One region of the Kocuria sp. MNB10 genome, then DNA from elsewhere that is predicted to be linked to it. Evidence: riboswitches for the same ligand, from Rfam matches in the RefSeq annotation. Region 1 holds a riboswitch; each other region holds the start of a gene.
The links. Region 1 has a riboswitch for S-adenosylmethionine ahead of ACW9PK_RS07030 (O-acetylhomoserine aminocarboxypropyltransferase/cysteine synthase family protein). Riboswitches for the same ligand answer to the same signal wherever they lie in the genome.
Positions count from the first base shown of each region.

Region 2: linked by a shared signal. The riboswitch ahead of ACW9PK_RS01845 (bifunctional o-acetylhomoserine/o-acetylserine sulfhydrylase) and the one ahead of ACW9PK_RS07030 (O-acetylhomoserine aminocarboxypropyltransferase/cysteine synthase family protein) in region 1 are both predicted to bind S-adenosylmethionine.
Region 3: linked by a shared signal. The riboswitch ahead of ACW9PK_RS04315 (methylenetetrahydrofolate reductase) and the one ahead of ACW9PK_RS07030 (O-acetylhomoserine aminocarboxypropyltransferase/cysteine synthase family protein) in region 1 are both predicted to bind S-adenosylmethionine.
Region 4: linked by a shared signal. The riboswitch ahead of ACW9PK_RS01615 (MetQ/NlpA family ABC transporter substrate-binding protein) and the one ahead of ACW9PK_RS07030 (O-acetylhomoserine aminocarboxypropyltransferase/cysteine synthase family protein) in region 1 are both predicted to bind S-adenosylmethionine.

Region 1 covers NZ_CM133411.1:1,567,288-1,572,930, forward strand. Annotated here, with positions in the region: gene ACW9PK_RS07025 (CoA-binding protein) at 1-485, opposite strand, end outside; gene ACW9PK_RS07030 (O-acetylhomoserine aminocarboxypropyltransferase/cysteine synthase family protein) at 482-1,906, opposite strand; SAM riboswitch class I at 1,968-2,065, opposite strand; gene ACW9PK_RS07035 (FeoA family protein) at 2,371-2,628, shown strand; gene feoB (ferrous iron transporter B) at 2,661-4,556, shown strand; gene ACW9PK_RS07045 (NifU family protein) at 4,553-5,143, shown strand; gene ACW9PK_RS07050 (succinate dehydrogenase/fumarate reductase iron-sulfur subunit) at 5,163-5,643, opposite strand, start outside.
Region 2 covers NZ_CM133411.1:412,302-417,944, forward strand. Annotated here, with positions in the region: gene ACW9PK_RS01835 (SGNH/GDSL hydrolase family protein) at 1-794, shown strand, start outside; gene metX (homoserine O-acetyltransferase MetX) at 905-2,062, opposite strand; gene ACW9PK_RS01845 (bifunctional o-acetylhomoserine/o-acetylserine sulfhydrylase) at 2,065-3,453, opposite strand; SAM riboswitch class IV at 3,530-3,650, opposite strand; gene ACW9PK_RS01850 (hypothetical protein) at 3,615-3,926, opposite strand; gene ACW9PK_RS01855 (VOC family protein) at 4,618-5,256, shown strand; gene ACW9PK_RS01860 (CPBP family intramembrane glutamic endopeptidase) at 5,308-5,643, opposite strand, start outside.
Region 3 covers NZ_CM133411.1:972,446-978,088, reverse strand. Annotated here, with positions in the region: gene ACW9PK_RS04325 (aminotransferase class I/II-fold pyridoxal phosphate-dependent enzyme) at 1-234, opposite strand, end outside; gene metE (5-methyltetrahydropteroyltriglutamate--homocysteine S-methyltransferase) at 309-2,798, opposite strand; gene ACW9PK_RS04315 (methylenetetrahydrofolate reductase) at 2,996-3,949, opposite strand; SAM riboswitch class IV at 4,030-4,146, opposite strand; gene ACW9PK_RS04310 (hypothetical protein) at 4,196-4,465, shown strand; gene ACW9PK_RS04305 (thermonuclease family protein) at 4,589-5,377, opposite strand; gene ACW9PK_RS04300 (fructosamine kinase family protein) at 5,426-5,643, shown strand, end outside.
Region 4 covers NZ_CM133411.1:364,596-370,238, reverse strand. Annotated here, with positions in the region: gene ACW9PK_RS01630 (solute symporter family protein) at 1-317, shown strand, start outside; gene ACW9PK_RS01625 (GlsB/YeaQ/YmgE family stress response membrane protein) at 480-740, shown strand; gene dxr (1-deoxy-D-xylulose-5-phosphate reductoisomerase) at 872-2,134, shown strand; SAM riboswitch class IV at 2,188-2,302, shown strand; gene ACW9PK_RS01615 (MetQ/NlpA family ABC transporter substrate-binding protein) at 2,398-3,282, shown strand; gene ACW9PK_RS01610 (methionine ABC transporter ATP-binding protein) at 3,279-4,331, shown strand; gene ACW9PK_RS01605 (methionine ABC transporter permease) at 4,331-4,987, shown strand; gene ispG (flavodoxin-dependent (E)-4-hydroxy-3-methylbut-2-enyl-diphosphate synthase) at 5,163-5,643, shown strand, end outside.

The DNA.
Region 1 (5,643 bases):
AGGACCTGGCGCTTCGAGGAGATCACTCCGGTGTTGAACCCGGCCAGGTGGAGACCGCCGTGGAAGCGCGCGTGCTCGATCTTCACGCACTGGTCCATCACCACGTCCAGCCCGGCGTCCTCCGCGATGGCCGCCGCTTCCTCGTTCCACGAGCCCAGCTGCAGCCACAGGGTCTTGGCGCCCACGGCTACGGCCTCCCGTGCCACGCCGGGCAGGTCCGCGTCCTTGCGGAACACGTCCACGAGGTCCGGGACCTCGGGCAGCTCCGCGAGCGACGGGTAGGCCTTCTGGCCCAGCACCTCGTCCAGCACGGGGTTCACGAAGTACACGCGGTACGGGCTCGACGACTGCAGGTACGTGGCCACGAAGTAGCTCGCACGGGACGGCTTGTTGGACATCCCCACGATCGCGATCGAGCGCGTGCCTCGGAGGATGCCGAGCCGTTCGGGGGCGCTGGGGCCCACCCAGGTGCGTTGCGTGCTCATGCCTGTTCTCCTTCGTCTCCGGGCAGCGCGCAGGCCGCCGCACTGTTGCCCTGGTCCAGGGTGGTGCGCGCCGCGCCCGTGAGCGCGGCGGAGGGGGCGACGACGCCGCCCTCCCGGTCCCTTCCGCTGGCTGCGCTCAGTGCCTGGTCCAGGTCCCACAGGATGTCCGCGGTGTCCTCGAGACCCACGGAGATCCGGATCAGGTCCTCCTTGACCCCGCCCGCGGCGAGCTGTTCGGAGCTCAACTGCTGGTGGGTCGTGGACGCGGGGTGCAGCACGAGGGTGCGGGCGTCCCCGATGTTGGCCAGGTGTGAGGCCAGTTGCAGGCTCCCGATGAATCGGGCGCCCACCTCACGGCCGCTCAACTCGTCCGTGCCAGCCACACCGAAGGCGAAGACGGATCCGATGCCGTGGGGCAGGTACTTCTGCGCGCGTTCGTGGTGGGGGTGGTCCTCGAGTCCCGCGTAATTGACGTAGGAGATGCGTGGATCCGTGGCGAGCCACTGCACGACCTCCTGCGCGTTCGCCACGTGGGCGTCCATGCGCTGGGGGAGGGTCTCCACACCCTGCAGCAGGTTCCACGCGGCCTGCGGGGTCAGGGACGCCCCGATGTCGCGCAGCTGTTCCGAACGGAGCTTGGTCAGGAATCCGTACTCACCGAAGTTCCCCCACCACGACACGTTGTTGTACGAGGGAACCGGTTCGGTCATGGCCGGGAACTTCCCGTTGCCCCAGTCGAAGCCGCCGGATTCGACCACCACGCCGCCCAGGGTGTTACCGTGCCCGCCCAGGAACTTGGTGATCGAGTGGATCACGATGTCCGCGCCGTGCTCGAACGGGCGGCACAGGTACGGGGTGTTGAGGGTCGCGTCCACGATCAGCGGGACACCCGCCTCGCGGGCCACCGCGGCGAGCCCCTCCAGATCGGCGATCTCGCCGGACGGGTTGGCCACGAGTTCGGTGTACACGGCCTTGGTGTGCTCGGTGATCGCAGCCTTGTAGTCCGCCGGGTCGGTCCCGGGGACGAAGGTGGTTTCCACACCGAAGCGACGCAGGGTCACGTCCAGCTGGGTGACCGTTCCGCCGTAGAGCTGGGACGAGGCCACCACGTGGTCACCCTGGCCACACAGCGTGGCGAACGTGATGAACTCGGCGGCCATCCCGGAGGACGTGGCGACCGCCCCGATCCCGCCCTCGAGGGAGGCGATGCGCTCTTCCAAGGCCGCCACGGTGGGGTTGCCGATGCGCGAGTAAATGTTGCCGTACTTCTGCAGCGCGAACAGGTTGGCGGCGTCGTCGGCGTCCTTGAAGACGAACGAGCTGGTCTGGTAGATGGGCACGGAGCGGGCGCCGTGCTCGGCGTCCGGGGTGCCGCCGGCGTGCAGGGCGCGGGTGCGGAAACCGAACTGGTGCTCGGCCATGGATGTCCTCCTCGTCGGCCGGGTACGGCTCCCGTCCGACAGCTGCCCGGGGCCGCGCAGCACTCCATCGGTCCTGACGGTAGCACCGTGCAGTTGGCCGAGCACTGCGGGTTGCTGCGGCGTCATGGATCCAGGTCTCTCGGCCGCTCGGGATGGTGCGTCTATTGTGTCGCGCGCGTGGGTGACGGACCAAACCGTGCGGATCGCAGCCGCCCGAAAGCGGGTGAGATTGATCCAGAAAAATGACTCGATGACCTCGGATAACACGGTGTTCTGAATCACTTAGATTAGGAAAGGTGAGCCTTGCCTTACTCGTATTTCAGGCGCACAGTAAATGCGCCCGGAGCATCCGCCGACACGATTCGGCGGGGAGGAGTGACCCGGGTCCACCAGGAAAAGGGGGCACGGCCATGAGGTCCGCGCGTAAAACCGCTGTCGCGGCAAGCGGCACGACACTGTGTGACATGAAGCCGGGTGATTCCCAACGGGTCGACTCAGTGCTGCAGGCCGCGGATCCCGCCGTACGCCGTCGCCTCGAGGCCCTGGGCTTCCGCCCCGACGAAGAGGTCACGTGCGTGCGACGCGCCCCCATGGGGTGCCCGATCCTGTTCCGCGTGTGCGGCGCGGACATCTGCCTGCGCAAGGAACAAGCACGCATGATCACGGTGGCCGGTTCCGCGGCGGTGAGTGATCGACCCGAACTCGCCCGGTCGGCGTCGTGACCTGTCATGCACCCGAGGGGCGTGGGAACACCGTGTCCCTGGACGCCGCCGAGGTGGCCCTGATCGGATGCCCCAACACCGGCAAGTCCTCCCTGTTCAACCGGCTCACCGGCCTGACCGCCGCCACGGGTAACTACCCCGGCGTGACCGTCACGCGCTCGCGAGGTGTGGCCGCCACCCCCGCCGGCAGGATCACGCTCACCGACCTCCCCGGGACGTACTCGCTCGAACCCGCGAGCCCGGACGAGCAGGTGGTCCTGGACCACCTCACGGGAGCCCTGGAAACCGACGAGGCACCCGGTGCCCTGCTCGTGGTGCTGGACGCCACGACCATGCACCGCGCCCTGGGACTGTGCGCGGAGGCGCTCGCGCTGGGGCGGCCCACCGCGGTGGTGCTGACCATGATCGACGAGCTGCGCGGCCACGGCGGGGACATCGACACCGCCGCCCTCTCCCGAGCGCTCGGGGTGCCCGTGGCGGAGACCGTGGCGCACAAGGGCCGGGGGATCGACGACGTCCGGGAGCTGCTGGGCCGCGCCGCCCAGTGGCCCGTGGCACTCGTCCCGCCGCCCACGGGGGATCAGGCCCAGCTCGGCGCCTGGATCCGTTCCGTGCTGGACGCCGCGAGCTACCGGGCACCGCACGAGTCGCGGGCCACCACGGGGATCGACCGCGTCCTGCTGCACCCCGTGTGGGGAACGCTGGTCTTCTTCGGCGTGATGTTCGGGTTCTTCCAGGTCATCTTCACCGTGGCCGCCCCCATCCAGGATGCGATCCAGGGGGTCTTCGACTCCCTGGGTGCGGCGGCATCCGAGAACCTGGGGTCGGGGTTCTTCGCGGACTTCGTGGGTACCGCACTGATCGGCGGTGTGGGCGGGGTGCTGGTGTTCCTGCCCCAGATCTTCTTCCTCTACCTCATGATCTCGATCCTGGAATCGGTGGGATACATGTCCCGCGCGGCATTCCTGATGGACAAGATCATGGCGCGCAGCGGGCTGGACGGCCGCGCATTCGTGGCCATGCTCTCGTCCATGGCGTGCGCGGTCCCCGGGATCATGGCCACGCGGACCATGCCGTCCTCGCGTGACCGGATCACGACCATCATGTCCGCTCCGCTCATGACGTGTTCGGCCCGGCTGCCCGTGTACCTGTTGTTGATCTCCATGGTCGTCCCGGCGGACGCCAGCTGGGGTCCCGTGGGTCTGCAGGGCGCCGCGCTGTTCGGCATGTACCTCCTGGGTGGTCTGGCGTCCCTGGTGGTGGCCCGGATCTTCAAGGCCACGGTGCTGCGGCGCGGAGCCCTCCCGTTCTACCTGGAGATGCCCCCGTACCGCGTTCCCACCCTGCGCGGTTTGTTGCGCGCGGTGTGGACGCCGGTGAAGATGTTCATCCGCAAGGTGGGCACCATCATCCTGGTGGTCACAGCGGTGCTGTGGGTCCTGATGAGCTTCCCGGCCCGCGAGGCGGAGACCGCTCACATGGACGAGGCCCAGGCACAGTCGTCCCTCATGGAGAACTCGTGGGCCGGCAGCGCGGGCAAGGCCGTGGAGCCCGTCTTCGAGCCACTCGGTTTCGACTGGCGCGTGGACATCGGCCTGATCGGCTCGTTCGCGGCGCGTGAGGTGTTCGTCTCGACCATGGGTCAGGTGGCCGCCGCGGAGGATCCGGAGGATCCCGGGGAAGCTCTGCAATCCATGACCTACACGCACGGTCCGCGCGAGGGTGAGCGGGTGTTCACCGCACCGACGGTCGTGGCGCTGTTGCTGTTCTTCGCGTTCGCCATGCAGTGCGTGTCCACACTGGCCACGATGCGCCGCGAGACCAACTCGTGGAAGTGGCCCGCCGTGGCTATCCTGTACATGTTCGCGCTGGCATACTCCGCGGCGTGGCTCGGCCACACCGTGACGGCGTGGGTGGTGGGGTCGTGAGCATCAGGACCGAGCCCGTACTCATGCACCCGGAGGCCACCTCGGATCCGCGGGTTTTGCGGTGGGTGCTCACCGGGCGCAGCGATTCCCTGGCTCACACGACGGCGGAGCCGGACAGCCCGCTGCAGCGTCTCGTGGTTCACGGAACCTTGCGGCGCGCGACCGGCGGGGCCGGGTGGATCGACACCGAGTTGGGTGTGGGGCGCGAATGGCGCGACATCGCGGCCGAGGTGCGCGACGCCGTCGGCGAATGCGCCGCCCATGCCGCGCCGCACACCGCGAGCGATGCCGACCTGCGGGAACTCGCCCAGGAAGTGCTCGAGCGGGAGATCGCACCCTTAGCTGGGGCGCACGGTGGCCGGATCGAGATCGTGGGCGTGGAAGGCCACACGGTCACGGTGAGTCTGGAGGGCGCGTGCCACGGGTGCCCCGCCGCGAAGGTCACGTTGCAGGACAGGTTCCAGTGTTCACTGGCCCGCAGGATCCCGGACGCCACGGTGGTTGAGGACTCACGCTCGGCGGCCCGCACCACCGCGCGTCCCGCCGGACCGCTGCGGTTGCCCTTCCCCCGGTGGCGCAAGGACTGAACTCCTCGCGCGGCGGAACTCAGCCGTACTTCTCGGGGTCCTTCCGGCGCAGGTTCTCCCGCGCCACCGCGGTGAGGTTCTCGAGTGGCAGCCCCGCCGGGCAGACCTCCGTGCAATCGCCCAGCAGGGAGCACGGGCCGAACTCGTGCTCGGCGGCGTCGAGCACCTTGCCCGAGCGCTCGTCGCGTTCCTCGGGCGTCTTGGCGAGCGGCGGCAGTTCCTTGAGCAGCGTGCCCACGTAGAGCTGCCCCGAACCGTTGGGGCACGCGGCCACGCACGCGCCGCAGCTGATGCACCCGGCGGTGTTCAATGCCTTCATCGCGACCGGGAACTTGGCCTCCTTGGCCACGCGCCGCAGGGCCTTCTTGTCCACGGACAGGTCCTTCTTGACCGGGAACGCTCCCGCGCGCAGGGGCTCGATGAAGATCTCGTCCCCGTCCCGGTAGGCCCTGAGCGACTGCGTGCACGAGGCCCGGTTCTTCTCCGGTCCGTGGGCCACG
Region 2 (5,643 bases), 1.2 Mb from region 1:
GCATGGTCTCGATCGGCGATTCTTTCACGGAGGGCGTCGGCGATCCCGACGACGCCGTCCCCGGCGGTGTGCGCGGTTGGGCCGATCGCGTGGCCGAGGAGCTCGCGCGCCACACCGACGACTTCGCGTACGCCAACCTCGCGATCCGCGGTCGGCTCTTCCAGGGCATCGTGGACGAACAGCTGGAACCGGCCATCGAACTGCGCCCGGACCTCGTGACCATCAGCGCGGGCGGCAACGACATGCTGCGACCCGGTGCGGATCCGGACGACATCGCGGTGCGGCTCGACGCCGTGATCGAGAAACTCGCCGCCACGGGTGCCACGGTCACGATGTTCGACGGCCCGGACATCGGCAACACCCCCGTGCTGCGCGGCATCCGCGGGCGCGTGGCGATCTTCAACGAGAACGTGCGCGTGGTGGCCGCCCGGCACGACGCCGTGATGGTGGACCTCTGGGGACTGCAGCAACTGGGGGAACCTGCCATGTGGGCACCGGACCGGTTGCACTTCTCGCCCCTGGGCCACCAGCTCATCGCGTGCGAGGTCCTGGACTCCCTGGGGGTCGAGCACGACCTGGTTCCCGGTGAACTCGGGGACCGCCCCGCGCGCACGTGGCGCGAGGCGCGTCGAGAGGACCTCGTGTGGGCCGGGAAGTACCTGGTCCCGTGGGTCGGCCGCCGGATCCGGCGTCGCAGCTCGGGGGACAACATCACCGCCAAGCGCCCTTCGTTCGGGCGCACCACGATCCCCGGTGCGGGCGAGGGCATCCCTGTCGAGGACCGGGAGGCCTGAGCCGGCCCGGGGCCGGGTCACCCAGTCCCGCCAGTCAGGGCCGCGCCCACTGAAGCCGACCCGTTCCCACCGGGTCTCACCGCTGAAGCCGACCCGTCAGGGCTCCCTGCTCAGTCCCGCAGCACGGTCTCCCGCAGCAACATGCCCACCTGCGGAGTTTCGATCAGGAACCCGTCGTGCCCGCTCGGGGACGTGATCGTGTGCAGCTCCTGCTCCCCCGGCAGCGCAGCCACGAGTTCGGCGGATTCCGAGGGGAAGAACAACCGATCGGAGTCCACCGCGGCCACGAGCCACTCGCACCGCGTGCGGGCGAGGACGTCCCGTAGCTCGCCGCGGCCCCGAGCGACGTCGTGCGACATCAAGGTCTCGTTGACACTCAGGTACGAGTTCGCGTCGAAGCGGCCCGCGAGTTTGGACGCCTGGTGGTCCAGGTAGCTCTCCACCTGGTACCGACCGCGGTCCGCGACGTGGGTGGCCTCGGGGTCCTCACGGGGTTGGGGTTCGCGGCCGAAGCGCGTTTCCAGCTCGTGCGCGCTGCGATAGGTGATGTGCGCGATCCGCCGCGCGAGCCCCAGACCCGCCTCCGGGTACTCGCCCGCGTAGTAGTCGCCGCCCCGGAAGTTCGGGTCCTGGCGGATCGCGAGCGACTGTGCCTGTCCCCACGCGAGCTGCTCGGCACCCACGCGCGCGTTGGCCGCGATCACGGCGCACGCGGCCACCCGATCCGGGTGGGACACGGCCCACTCGAGGGCGCGAGCTCCGCCCATGGACCCGCCGATCACGAGCCGCCACCGGGAGACTCCGAGCGCCCGAGCGAGCAGGGCCTCCGCGGTCACCGAGTCCCGCACGGTCACGCGCGGGAAACGCGAGCCCCACGGGACGCCGTCCGGTGCGGGGCTCGCGGGTCCCGTGCTGCCGTAGCACCCACCCAGGATGTTGGCGCACACCACGAAGTAGCGGTCCGTGTCGATCGCGGCACCCGGGCCCACGAGTCCGTCCCACCAACCGTCCGCCGCGGCGGCCGCGCCCTCGGGAGCGCTCGCGGCGTCCTCATGCCCCGCACCACCGCGCGCCACGTGCGTGTCACCCGTGAGCGCGTGCTCGATCAGCACCGCGTTGGAACCGTCCGCCGCGAGCTCGCCCCACGTCTCGTACGCGAGGTGCACGTCCGGCAGCCGGAACCGGGACTCGAGCACGAGCTCGCCGAGTTCGGCCCGCCGTACGACGCCGTCGCACCGCGTGCGCGGCCCGTTGCCCACGACCGTCATGGTCAGTTCCCCGTGTCCTCCGCCGACGACGCCGCGTCGCCGGCAGCGTCGCCGCGCGCACCCACCGCGGCGAATCCGGACTCGAGGTCCGCGAGGATGTCGTCGATGCCCTCGACACCCACGGACAGCCGCACGAATCCCGGTTCCACGCCGGCCGCGAGCTGCTCCTCGTCCTTGAGCTGGGCGTGCGTCGTGGAGGCGGGGTGAATCACGAGCGAGCGCACGTCACCGATGTTCGCCACGTTGGAGTGCAGGCTCAGGGCGTCCACGAACGCGACACCGGCGTCCCGACCGCCGTCGAGCACGAAGCCGAGCACCGACCCGGCGCCGTTGGGCGCGTACTTCAGGGCGCGGTCGTGCCAGCGCGAGGACTCGAGACCGGCGTAGGACACCGAGCGCACCTCGGGGCGGGCCTCGAGCCACTCGGCGACCTTCTGCGCGTTGGCCACGTGACGTTCCATGCGCAACGACAGCGTCTCGATGCCCTGCTCGATCAAGAACGCGTTGAACGGAGAGATCGAGGTCCCCAGATCGCGCAGCAACTGCACGCGCGCTTTGAGGATGTACGAGAGGTTGACGCCGAAGGCCCCGTCGGCACCGAGATCACGGGCGTAGACGAGTCCGTTGTACGTCTCGTCCGGTTGGTTGAAACCGGGGAAGCGCTCGGGGTCCCGCGAGTAGTCGAACGCTCCGGAGTCCACGATGAACCCGCCGATCGCCGTGCCGTGGCCGCCCAGGAACTTGGTGGCCGAGTGCAGCACGATGTCCGCGCCCCACTCGATGGGCCGCACCAGGTAGGGCGTGGCGATCGTGTTGTCCACGATGAGCGGGACACCCGCCTCGTGGGCGATCCCGGCGATCGTCTCGATGTCGAACACGTCGTTGCGGGGGTTCGGGATGGATTCACCGAAGAACGCCACGGTGTTCTCGCGCACCGCGTCCCGCCACTGCGCGGGATTGTCCGGGTCCGAGACGAACGTGGTCTCCACACCCATGCGCGGCAGCGTGTGCTTGAGCAGGTTGTACGACCCGCCGTACAGGGACGGGCTGGCCACCACGTGGGTCCCGGCGCCGCCCAGGTTAAGGATCGCGAGCGTGGCCGCGGCCTGCCCGGAGGAGACCATCAGGGCCCCCACGCCGCCCTCGAGGGACGCGACCCGGTTCTCCACGACCTCCGTGGTGGGGTTGGTCAGGCGCGAGTAGATGGGCCCCATCTCCTCGAGCGCGAACCGGGCCGCCGCCGTGCGGGCGTCCGGGAACACGAAGGACGTGGTCTGGTGGATCGGCAGGGCGCGCGACCCGGTCACAGGGTCGGGGTTCTGGCCCGCGTGGATCTGTCGGGTTTCGAACGACCAGCCCTGGGGATTGTCGGGGGTGGGAGCGGTGCTCATGGCCGTACTCCTTCTCGGAGGGATCAGGGGTCCGGTGGCGATCCGCACGGTGCCCGTGCTGTGACCGGGCACCAACGACCCGCGCTTGCCGCATGACGTCGGTCGACGCCACGGCCAGGTCCTCACCCAGGGCACCCCACCGCGGAAGGGAGGGTTGCCGGTCAGCTAGCTGGGGCTTCGCGCTGACTCTCGTGACCTATTACCTCATTGTCCGAACCCGGCGGGGCGGGAGTCAAGCCGGGGACGCTGCGAGCGGGCTCGGGGTCAGTGGCCGCTCGTTCCTGCTGTTCCATCTCCCGGGTGTGCAGTTCCCGGTCCTTCATCTCACGTGGATGGACGTAGAACAGACCCGTGAGCACCGCGATCACGAACACCGCGAGCATCACGAAGAACAACGGCCGCACGCCGGTCAGGTAGATGACGGGGATGGCCAGCACCGTGACCAACCCGCCCCCGAAGAACGGTTCGAACACCAGCTGTTTGTAACCGAACGCCTCGAACACCGGGTCTTGGCCTCCGGGTCCACCACGCGCATGAGGATCAGCCCGGTGGCGGTCACCCCCATGGACGGGTGGTAGTCACCGATACCGCGCGCGAGCCAGTAGCGACCGATGATGTGGGGTGCCAACCACAAGAAAATGGCCACGTTGAACGCGATGCCGACCACCGCCAGGATGGTGAACGCCGCCAGCCACGGCCGCGATGGACATGTGCAGGGAGAACGGTTCCACGGAGGACGGGCAGCTGGTCATGGTGCCAGCGGAGTAGTACTCGTCGCTGCGGAACAGGCTCTGGACCCAACCCACCTTGACGCGCACGAACTTCCCCAGGAGCAGGGCGACTCGGAGGATCAGGAGTGTGAAACCGACGGCATTTGCGGACACGGGAACCACCTCGTAGTGATCGGGATCGATATCGGTCTCAGGTCACATATCGAGGGCTCGGTCGGAGACTCCCCGGCTGATGCTGCGGACTCCAGCCTCTGAGATGCGCGTCTCGTTGACCTGGACCAACACAGTCCCCGCCCGGATCAGCCGTCCCGATGTCAGGTCTCGGGAGGTGCGGAGAGCCGGCCCTGCCCACCGGACCGGGCGGCGCAGGTCACACACTCGCCGGGCTCGCGCTCGATTTGGTGGCCCGTGTGGCCGGTGCCACCATGGCGTCATGAACTTGGATCACGTTTCCTTCGCGGCTCAGCCCGACGGCCTCGAGGCCACCACCGAACGCATCGCGAACCGGTTGGGGATCGAACCGGTCAAGGGCGGTGTGCACCCCCGTTTCGGCACCCGGAACATGATCCTGCCGCTCACCGACCACCAGTACGTGGAGGTCGTCACGGTGCTCGAGCACCCCGCCGCGGAGAAGGCGCCGTTCGGTCAGGCCGTCCGTGCCCGTTCCGATGCCGGCGGCGGCTGGCTCGGCTGGGTCGTAGAGGTCCCCGACCTCGCGCCCTTCGAGGCCAAGCTGGGCCGCCCCTCCGTGCCCGGTGGCCGGTTGTTCCCCGACGGTCGGCAGCTCGAATGGCATCAGATCGGCGTGAAGGGTTTGATCTCCGACCCGCAGTTGCCGTTCATGGTGCACTTCGATTCCGAGGACGAGATGCACCCGTCCCAGGCGCGGATCACGGACGTCCGGTTGAGCGGAATGGAGATCGCCGGCTCCCCCGACCGCGTCACGGAGTGGCTCGGCGGTCCCGTGGAGGACGTCCTGGGCTCGCTGGACGTCACCTGGTGCGCCCCCAATGGCACCCCCGGGGTCATGGCCGTCTCGTTCGACACCCCGGACGGCACCGTCACCATTTGATCTGGTTCCCTTCGGTGCGGCCGACGACGCCGCTCCGCCCGGTCTCCGGCATCAGCCCGCGAGCAGTTGCGGGGCCAGGAAGCCCACGGTGTCCAGGAGGGCGTGGGCGATCAGCAGCGGCATGAGTCGACCGCCGCGGCGGTAGAGCCACACGAACACGAGTCCCATGACCAGGTTCCCGAGCGTGGGTCCGAACCCCTGGTACAGGTGATAGCTGGCCCGCACCACCGCGGAGGCCACCGCCACGAGCCACCACGACCATCCGAGGGATCGCAAGCGCTCGCACAGGAACGCCACCACGATCATCTCTTCCACGATCGAGTGGCGCAGCGCGGAGAGCACGAGCAAAGAAACCGCCCACCAGGTCTGCTCCATGGTGGATGTGGT
Region 3 (5,643 bases), 590 kb from region 1:
CACCGCGGCTTGTCCCGACGACGTCGCGACCGCGCATTCCCCTCCCTCCAGCCGCGCGACCTCGGCCTCGAGCGCCGCGACGTTCGGATTACCCGTGCGGGCGTACGTGAAACCGCTCGCGCGCTGGGCGAAGACCTCGCGGGCGTCGGCCAGGGTCTCGAACGCGTACGCGGCACTGTGGTGGATGGGCCGGACGATGGGTGTGCCCAGCGGAGCGGGGGTGGCTGCGGTCATGGTCTTCTTCCTTCCTCGGTCCACCCGGTGGCCGCGCGGCGGCGGCCACCGGGTGGACGTTTCCTACGGGTGAATCAGCGCTGCGCCGGAGTATCCGCGGCAGGGGTCGACGACGCGGCGACAGTGACGCTCCCGGACACGGTCGTCACGTCGTTCGGGTCCACGTTCGCCGGTGCACCTGCGGGTGCGCCGGCCGTCCGAGCGGCGTCGTCGGCGGAGAGTTCCGCGCGCACGGTGACCGCCGCGGCGACCAGCCGGTCCAGTGCGGCCTCGGTCTCGGGCCAGCCGCGGGTCTTCAGCCCGCAGTCGGGGTTAACCCACACGCGCTCGGCGCCGATCTCGTGCGCCGCGTGGCGGATGCGCCCCGCGAGCTCCTCGAACGTGGGAACCCGGGGCGAGTGGATGTCCCACACGCCGGGACCCACGTCCCGAGGGAAATCGGATGCCGCGAGCCCGGTCACGATGCCCGAACCGGAGCGGGACGCCTCGAGCGTGGTGACGTCCGCGTCCAGGGCGTCGATCGCGTCCAGGACGGTCTCGAACTCCGAATAGCACAGGTGGGTGTGGATCTGGGTGTCCGTGGCCGCCCCGCCCGTGGCCAGGCGGAACGCCCCCACGGACCACTCGAGGTACGCCGGGCGCTCGGCCGCCCGCAGCGGCAGCAGCTCGCGCAGCGCGGGCTCGTCCACCTGGATCACGGGCGTTCCCGCGCGCTCGAGATCCGCGATCTCGTCCCGCAGGGCGAGTGCGACCTGGTCGGCGACCTCGGCGGCCGGAGCGTCGTCGCGCACGAAGGACCACGCGAGGATCGTGACCGGCCCGGTCAACATGCCCTTGACGGGGCGCTCGGTCAGGGACGCCGCGTACGAGGTCCAGTCCACCGTGATCGGCGCGGGGCGCGAGACGTCCCCGAACAGGATCGACGGGCGCGTGCAGCGCGATCCATAGGACTGCACCCAGCCGTGCTGCGTGGTCACGAAACCGTCCAGGCCCTCCGCGAAGTACTGCACCATGTCGTTGCGCTCGGGTTCGCCGTGCACCAGGACGTCGAGCCCCAGTTCCTCCTGGACGCGCACCGTGTGGGCGATCTCCGCGCGGATCGCGTCCGTGTACTCGGCCTCCGTGATCCGCCCCGCGCGGTGGTCCGCCCGGGTCTTGCGGATCTGCGGCGTCTGCGGGAAGGATCCGATGGTCGTGGTGGGCAGCACGGGCAAGCGCAGACGTTCGCGCTGGGCAGCGCGGCGCTGTTCGGCGTCCGCGCGCTGGCGGTCCGCGTCCTGCACCGCGGCGGTGCGCTCGCGGATCTCGGCCTTGTGAGTTGCCGGGTGCTCGGCGCGGGCCGCGCGGATCGTGGCGTCCTCGTCCAGGGTGTCCCGGATGGCATCCCAGCCGTGCTCGACGCCGCGCGCGAGCCCGACCACCTCGGTCACCTTCTGGTCCGCGAACGCGACCCAGCTGGTGACGTCCGGATCCAGTGCGGTCTCGCGGGCGACGTCGTGCGGGACGTGCAGCAGCGGCGTCGCGGTGCCCACGGCCACCGGCCCGCGGGCCGCGGCGCGCAGCCGGTCCAGGGTCTCGACGGCGCGCGCGAGGTCGGTGCGCCACACGGTGCGTCCGCCCACGACGCCGCCCACGACGGGGCGTTCGCCCCATGCCTCGAGTGCCTTCTTGCCGGGGACGTCCCCGCGGTCGAGGTCGATGGCCAGGGCGTCGACGTTCGTGTGGGCCAGGGCGAGCTGGGCGTCCTCGCCGGCATCGCCGTAGCCCACGGTCACGAGGATCGCGGGGCGCTGTTGCTCGTTCGAAAGTTGGGTGTAGGCGCTCTCGAGGGCGGCCACGAGTTCGGTGCGTTCCACGCTCCACCCGTCCGCGGCGAGGGCCGGCTCGTCGAGTTGCACCCATTCGACGCCGGCCTCAGCCAGGGCTCGCAGGATCGCGGCGTATTCGGCCACGACGTCGTCGAGGCGCTGCAGGGGGTGACTTGCGACGGCATCGGTGGTCTCGGGGCGTGAGAGCAAGAGCAGGCTCACGGGGCCCACGAGGACCGGGCGGGTGGTGATCCCGGTGGTCCCGAGGGTGGTCCGGTAGCGGGACACGAGGCTCTCGGGGTTCGCACGCAACGGGGTGTCCGGGCCGATCTCGGGTACGTAGTAGTGGTAGTTGGTGTCGAACCACTTGGTCATCTCGAGCGGCTCCAACCGATCGGTGCCGCGGGACAACGCCGTGATCAGCTCGATCCCGCGGGGCGTGTCCGGGGCGGCGGGCTCGTAGCCGTCCGCGATGAACCGCGCGGGAACCGCGCCTAGCGCCAGGGACGTGTCCAGGACGTGGTCCACCGCGAACCCCTCGGACGGCACCGCGTGATCCGTGGTGAGGCCGAGTTCGGACAATCGCGTGGCGGTGCGCTCACGCAACCGGGCGAGGGTGTCCAGCACGGTGGTGGCGGGGTGCTGTTGCGGGTCCTTCCAATAGGACTCGAGTGCGCGCTTGAGCTCGCGGTCGGGGCCGATGCGGGGGTAGCCCAGGATCGTGGCGGCGGGGAACGGGACGGGCTGGGTGCTCATGGGAACTCCTCGGAGCTGGTGTGGGGTATGGCGGTTAGGGGGTGTGATGAGCCGCGGCAACGGGTGTGCTCCGGCGCGGCGGGGTAAGGGGAACGTCAGCGTGGGTGGTGCCGCTACGAACGGTTTTCGGCCTGCCCGGATGTGGCGGTCGAAGCCAACACGATCGGTTCACGGGTCGGTCGGGGCTGGTGCGGAGGTCAGGCCGCGGGGCTGCGGCCTCGGTATTCGCGTGCGGCATCCCGGACCCGCAGGTGCTCCAGGATGGTCAGCGCCGCCTCGGGGCGGTTGAACGTGTACAGGTGGAAACCGGCGCAGCCCAGATCCATGAGGTCGTCGATCAGGGACAGGGTGGCCGCGACCCCTCGGTGGCGCAGTTCCTCGGGAGTGTCGGCGCGCAGGAACCGGGTGAGGCGTTCCGGGACCCGGACCCCGGTGATCTCGGTCATGCGCTGCAACCTTTGAGGGTTGCTCAGCGGCATGAGCCCGGCGACCACGGGGATGTGGATGCCCTCCGAGCGCGCGCGTTCCAGGAACGTGGCGTAGTCCTCGGGTTCGTAGAGCACCTGCGTGATCGCGTAGTCCGCGCCGGCCTCCTGCTTGTCCCACAGGGACGCGAGATCCGCCTCGAAGTCGCGGCCTCGCGCGGGGGACGGGTAGCACGCCACCGACACGGACAGCGGTCGCTGACCCGGGCGGAACCCGGTGCCGAAGCGACGTCGTTCGACGTCCCGGATCAGCTCCACCAGTTGGGAGGCCCGGCCCAGGCCACCCGCTGGGGTCCGCCATTCCCCGGTACCCAGGGGCGGGTCGCCGCGCAGCGCGAGGAGGTCGCGAACGCCGTCGTCCAGCAACTGGTCCACGGCGCGCTCGAGACCCGCGCGGTCCGTGCCACCGCACGTGAAGTGCGCCATGACCGGGGTCTTGGTCGTGCGGCGCAGGTGGCGCAGCGCCTCGCGGGAGACGCCGTGATGGCCGGCGTGACCGTGGGTGACCGAGAAGAAATCCGGCCCGGCCTGGGCCATGGCGTCGATGTTGCGCCACACAGTGTCCGGGTCCGCGGTGGGCCGCGGCGGGAACACTTCGAACGAGACAAGCGTGGAGCGGCGCGGGCGCCGGACCAGCCAGGACGTCCCCGTGGGCGGGCCAGTCACGGGCGCGGGTTCTGACGCTGCGAGGGGTGCGGGCATATAAAAAATCCTCCGGCGTTAGGACGCCGGAGGATGAGCTCCGAGCGCCGTACTTGCCGACCACGCGGTTGCGCGGCGGCCGGATCCTCATCTGGGGCACCCCACTACAGCTGGAGGGTTGCCGCCCGGTTAGCCAGAGCTTCGCACCGGGACTCATGATCCTTTGTTACGAGCGAGCGTAGCACAGCCTCGTGACGAGGCCCACGAACGATGACGGAACCGCCGGCCTCCCGCCGCGCTCGTCTTCCCAAGCGGGCTGAATGGACCGCACGGGGGCACCTGGGCCCTGCCGTGGTCATCCTGCCCCACGACGTGCAGGACATGAAGATGCCCGAGTTGGGACCCGAGAACTGGGTCTCGCGCTCGATAGCCGCGGCGCCGGCCGCGGGCGGGTCCGCGTCCTCGCAGGCACCCGCTCCGACGACGACGCCGTCCCCCTTGCGCAGCGCGACCGCCAACCCCGGTCGTCACGAACCCTGAGTTCGGGCCGCCGTGCATCCGGCGGCTCGCCGGTGCACCCGCGTGACCAAAGCGCGGCGAAAAACAGGGACGCCCACCCGGTCAACCGACCGGGTGGGCGCGCCTTGGCGTGTCATCAGCAACTCAGCATGGGTGCCAGACCTTTCCTCCCGGTTCGTAGCACCGGGGGCCGGTGTAACCGGGATAACCGCCATCACTCTCGGGAGCCGGGGGCACGTGGGGTGCCGCCGGCAGCTGCGGGGCAGCAGGTACCCGGGGCGCGGCCGGTAGCTGAGGTGCCGCGGGCTGCGCGGGGGCGGGGTTGTAGTTGTAGTTCGGTTGCGGAGCGGGATTGGGTTGGGGTGCCGGATCGCCCACGGCGACCTCGTCCTCCACGACCGCGGGAGGCGCCTCGAGCGTCGGCGTGGGAGTGGGCGTGGAGGACGAGGTGGGACTCGGCGTCGCGCTCGGGCTCGCGGTGCTCGGAGTTGTGGTGCCGGGGGATGCGGATTCCCCCGGCGGCGCGCAGTCCTGCTTCGGGTCGAAGAAACCGACCTGCATGGCCTGGGCGACGTTGTACGCGCTGTCCATCTCTCGCCGGTACGTGCTGTTGGCGCCCACGGTCATGGGCGTTGCCAGGCCCGCCTTGACGAGTGCCTGGTTGACGTTCAACCCGTCGTCGTCGCGGGTCACTCGGGCGAGGGTGCGGCCGTAGCGGTCCGTGCGTTCCACGTCGTAGTCCAGGTGGATCGTGGATCCCTTGGGCAGTAGGTCCTCAAGCTTGGCCGTGGCCTCGTCCGCGAGGCACTCGCCGGGCTGACCGTCCCGCGCGACCTCCGGGGTATTGATGTTCAGCAGCCGCACCCGCGTGGACTTCCCCGCGATCGTGGCGTCCAGGGTGTCCCCGTCCACCACGCGTTCCACTGTGGCCACTGAGTCGTCCGGGGTGGTGCGCAGTGCGGCATGGTGTAGACAAGACGCATGGCCACCATCGATGAGCTTCCCGGTGAGATTGTCGCGGACCTGCGCGTGAGCGATGCCCGTCCCCTGAGCGGCGGGGACACCGCCCGCGCCTACTGGCTCGAGACCCCGGACGGGCCCCTGTTCGCCAAGACCATGCCGGGTGCCCCGGCGGGTGTGTTGGCGTTGGAGGCGGCGGGACTCGAGGCGCTGCGCGCCGTCGCCCCCGCCGAGGTGCG
Region 4 (5,643 bases), 1.2 Mb from region 1:
CCATCCTCTACTCGCTCTACTGGAAGCGCTTCACCACGCGCGGCGCGGTATTGTCCATGTACGGCGGGCTGATCATCTCCGTGGTGCTCATTATCTTCTCCCCGGTGATGTCCGGATCGGAGACCTCCATGATCCCCGGCGCGGACTTCGCGTTCTACCCGCTGTCCAACCCCGGCATCATCTCGATCCCGGCGTCCTTCCTGCTCGGTTTCCTGGGCTCGCTCAGCGAGCGCCGGCCGGAGGACCCGCGCAAGCAGTCCGAGATGGAAGTGCGTTCCCTCACGGGAGTGGGAGCGGAGAGGGCAGTCTCGCACTGACCTGGTTCACCGCCCCTTGACACGGGCCGCCGTGTCCGGTTTCATTCGGACGCGGCGGCCCGTGTAGCGTTGGTGTCTGGTACTACACTGTGAACCAGTTCGCTGACCACGTGCGGTTGCGGAACACCGCAAACGCGCACAACGAGAACCAGAGGTGGAGAAATGGGCATCATTAGCTGGATCATCCTCGGTCTGATCGCCGGCGCGCTCGCCAAGCTGATCCTTCCGGGCAAGCAGGGTGGCGGGATCATCGTCACCATCATCCTCGGCATCGTGGGGGCCTTCCTGGGCGGCTGGCTGGGAAGCCTCATCGGCATCGGTAGCATTGATGCGTGGTACCACCCCGGCACGATCATTACCGCCGTGATCGGCGCGATCATCGTGCTGCTCATCTACGGCGCCATCGTCGGCCGCCGTCGCTGAATCCCACGCGGGTCCTGAGCGGACCCTCCCGACAAGGGCGTAACCTCCGGGTGGCGCCCTTGTTGCGTGCCCGGGATGACCATCATGGGCGTCGCACACGCGATACTGGGCAGATGAACTCGTCGCCCGTCATGACCCCCGACTTCGACCGCGCCACCCGGCAGGCCCCCCGCCGCCTCGTGATCCTCGGATCCACGGGATCCATCGGGACGCAGGCCCTCGACGTCGTGTCCCAGGCCGCGGGGCTGCGCCGGCCCGTCTCGGATGCCACCCACGAGCCCTTCGAGGTCGTGGCGCTCGCCGCGGGCGCGGGTCACCTCGAGCTGCTCGCCCAGCAGGCCGTGGCGTACGGGGTCCGAGCAGTGGGCACGAGCGGTACGGCGGACGACGCCGCCCGGTTGCGTGAGCTGATCGCGGACCGGGCGCGTGCGTCGTCGTCGTCGGCGGCACCCGAGGTCCTGCACGGGCCGGACGCCGCCGCGCGGATCGCGCAGTGGGAGGGTGCGGACCTCGTGCTGAACGGAATCACCGGGAGCATCGGGCTCGCGCCCACCCTGGCGGCGCTGGGAGCGGGTCGGCGGGTGGCGCTCGCGAACAAGGAATCGCTGATCGCGGGCGGTCCGCTCGTCCTGCGCGCCGCGGCGGACACGGGCCTCGAGGACGCGCTGATCCCCGTGGACTCCGAACACTCGGCGATCGCCCAGGCCCTGCGCTCCGGGACGGCCTCCGAGGTGCGCCGGCTCGTGCTCACGGCGTCCGGCGGACCGTTCCGCGGCATGACGCGCGAGCAGCTCACGCGCGTGACACCCGAACAGGCCCTGCAGCACCCCACGTGGGACATGGGGGTCATGGTCACCACGAACTCCGCGACCATGGTCAACAAGGCACTGGAGGTGCTCGAGGCGAGCCTACTGTTCGACGTCCCCCTGGACCGGATCGACGTCACGGTGCATCCGCAATCGGTCGTGCACTCCATGGTGGAGTTCGTGGACGGATCCACCCTGGCGCAGGCGTCCCCGCCGGACATGCGCCTGCCCATCGCGCTCGGAATCGGCTGGCCCCACCGCGTGACCGGTGCCGCCGCGGGGTGCGACTGGACCCGGGCCGCACAGTGGACGTTCGAACCGCTCGATTCGCAGGTGTTCCCCGCCGTGGAGCTCATGAAGCACGCGGGTTCGCGCGGCGGGACGTGGCCCGCGGTGTTCAACGCCGCCAACGAGCAGGCCGTGCACGCGTTCCACCGCGGGGCGCTCGGCTTCACGCAGATCGTGGACATGGTCGAGCGTGTGCTGGAGGATCACGACGGCGTCACGCGGCCCACCCTTGAGGACGTCCTGGGGGCGGAGGAGTGGGCCCGGGCCCGCGCGGACGAACGTATCGCCGGGATGGCATAGGGCCCTTCCGGCGGTCGTCGGCCCATGGCAGGGCCATGCTAGAATTCCGGGTGGATGACGAGATCCGGCGCGTAGCTCTGGCTGGCCGGACGGCAACCCTCTCCCGTAGCGGGGTGCCCCAGATGACCATCCGGTCGCGGTTGCAACAGATCACGGCAAGTGCGGTTCCCCGGAAATCAGCACGTACCCGTCCCTGTGCCCTCATCCAGGGGGGACTGTTCGCCCCGCGAGTCCCCGTCACAGACCCCTGGAAAGGCATGATCATGCGAACCAAGCGTTTGATTCCCGTCGTGTTGGCCACCACCCTGGGCCTCACCCTCACCGCGTGCGGCGGCGGCTCCGACAACTCGGACCCGGCCGCGGACGGCAAGATCACCGTCGGGATCGTGGGCTCGACCCCTGTGCAGGAAGCGTTGAAGCAGGTCGCCGCGGACAACGACATCACGGTCGAGTACGTGGACTTCAGTGACTACAGCCAGCCGAACCCCGCTCTGAAGAGCGGTGACATCGACATGAACTGGTTCCAGCACATCGCGTACCTCGCCGATTACAACAACAACGCCGGGGACACCATCACTCCCGTGGGCTCCACGTCCATCTTCCCGCTGGGGCTGTACTCCAAGAGCGTGAAATCCGTGGGTGACTTCAAGCAGGGTGACGAGATCGCCGTGCCGAACGACTCGATCAACCTGTCCCGCGCCCTGAACCTCTTGCACCAGCAGGGTCTCGTGGAGTTCACCAAGGACACGATCGCCCCCACCGAGCAGGACATCGACACCGCCAAGTCCAAGGTCACGGTCCGCCCGGTCTCCGCCGAGCAGACCGTGCTGTCCATGGACTCCGTGGCCGCCTCCGTGGTCAACAACGACTTCCTGGACCGCGCGAACATCGATCCCAAGTCCGCGCTGGCTCAGGACGATCCCACCGCGGACAGTGCCAAGGTGTACGACAACCTCTTCGCCGCGACCGAGGCGAACGCGGACAACGAGACCCTGAAGAAGGTCGCGAGCTTCTACTACGACGACAAGGTCCAGGACGCGGAGAAGACCGAGACCAAGGGCACCGCGGTGCCCACCAAGGTGGACCAGCAGGAGCTCAAGGACTTGCTGGCCCGCTACTCGCAGGACCTCAAGGAGCAGACCAAGTGAGCCCGTCCGCCACGGCGGACACCCTGGTCAGTTTCCGGGACGTGAGCAAGGTCTTCGTCACGGGGTCCAAACGCCGCCCGCGCACCGTGACCGCGGTGGACTCCGTGGACCTGGACATCCGCCGCGGTGAGATCTTCGCGGTGATCGGCTACTCGGGGGCGGGCAAGTCCACCCTCGTGCGGCTGATCAACGGCCTGGAACCCATTTCGTCCGGGACGCTCGAGGTCGCCGGTAACCGTGTGGACGGGCGCAGCGAATCCCAGCTGGCGCCCATCCGCCGCAAGATCGGGATGATCTTCCAGCAGTTCAACCTGTTCACGTCACGCACAGTGGCGGGCAACATCGATTACCCGCTCAAGCGTGCCGGGTGGAAGCCCGAGGAACGCAAGGCGCGGGTCGCGGAACTGTTGGAGTTCGTGGGCTTGACCGAGCGCGCCGGGAACTACCCCGAGCAGCTCTCGGGTGGTCAGAAGCAGCGCGTGGGGATCGCCCGCGCGCTCGCGAGCAATCCCGAACTGCTGCTCGCGGACGAGTCCACCTCGGCGTTGGACCCGGAGACCACCCAGGAGGTCCTGGGTCTGCTCAAGCGCGTCAACCGTGAGCTGGGGATCACCATCGTACTGATCACCCACGAGATGGACGTGGTGCGGGCCACCGCGGACCGCGTGGCCGTGATGGACAGCGGTCGTGTGGTGGAGACCGGGACCACCGCGGAGGTCTTCGCCCACCCGCGGGCGCAGACCACGCGCAAGTTCGTCTCCTCGGTCATGCGCACCGTGCCGCGCGCGGACGAGATCGAGAAGCTGCGCCGGGAACACCCCGGGCGGCTCGTGCTGGTGGACGTCACCGACCAGAACCGGATCGGGGACGTGCTCTCGGACGCCGCCCGTGACGGTGTCAGCTTCAACATCGCCTTCGGGGGGATCTCCATCCTGCAATCACAGTCCTTCGGAACGCTCACGCTGTCCCTGACCGGTTCGGACGAGTCCGTGGACCGCGCCGTCGAGAGTCTGCGCGCCGTCACCACGGTGCGGGAGGTGAGTGAGTGATGGAGTGGTCTGCTCTGGGCCCGCAGTTGCTGGACGCAACCGGGCAGACGCTGTATATGGTCTCCGTGACCCTCGTGCTGGCCGGGCTCATCGGCCTGGCCGTGGGCATGGGGCTCTACGTGACCCGGCGGGGCAGCATCCTGGAGAACGGTCCACTGTTCACCGCGCTGAACCTCCTGGTGAACTTCGTGCGTCCCATCCCGTTCATCATCCTGCTGGCCGCCCTGGGTCAGGTCACGGAATCGGTCGTGGGCACGCGCCTGGGCCCCAACGCCGCGATCTTCACCATGACCATCGGCGCTACGTTCGCGGTGGCCCGCATCGTGGAGCAGAACCTCATGACGGTGGATCCCGGGGTGATCGAGGCCGCGCGGTCCATGGGGGTCTCGCGCTGGAAGATCATCACCACGGTGATCCTGCCGGAGGCGCTCGGCCCGCTCGTGCTGGGGTACACGTTCCTGGTCATCGGCATCACGGACATGTCCGCGATGGCCGGTGCGATCGGCGCCGGTGGTCTGGGTGACTTCGCGTTGCGCCTGGGCTATCAGCGCTTCAACGACCAGGTCACGTGGGCCGCGGTGATCGTGATCATCATCCTGGTCCAGCTCGTGCAGTTCTTCGGCAACTGGCTCGCGCGCAGGATCATGCGCCGCTGACGCTCACGCGCCCCGTACCATGGCGACGCCGCCCCCGGAACATTCCGGGGGCGGCGTCGTGTTCGGCGCATCACGTGCGGCTGTAGCACGTGGGAGGAGTGGGGCACAATGGACAGTGCAACATCGCGGGGCGCGCGTCACGGGCCCCGGACGCCACTTCCTTGGGAGGCAATTCGTGACCTCGGTCAATCTCGGTATGCCCGCCGCGCCCCAACCGGTGCTCTCGCCCCGGCGCAAGACCCGCCAGATCCAGGTGGGTTCGGTGGGTGTGGGGTCGGAGCACCCGATCAGCGTCCAGTCGATGACCACGACCCCCACCACGGACATCAACGCCACGCTGCAGCAGATCGCCGAGCTCAACGCCGCCGGTTGCGACATCGTGCGTGTGGCGTGCCCGTCCCAGGACGACGCCGACGCCCTGCCCATCATCGCCATGAAGTCCCCGATCCCGGTGATCGCGGACATCCACTTCCAGCCCAAGTACGTCTACGCCGCGATCGACGCCGGGTGCGCCGGTGTGCGCGTGAACCCGGGCAACATCCGCAGGTTCGACGACCAGATCGAGGGCATCTCCCGTGCGGCGGAGGCCGCGGGCGTGTCCATCCGGATCGGCGTGAACGCGGGCTCCCTGGACAAGCGCCTGCTGCAGAAGTACG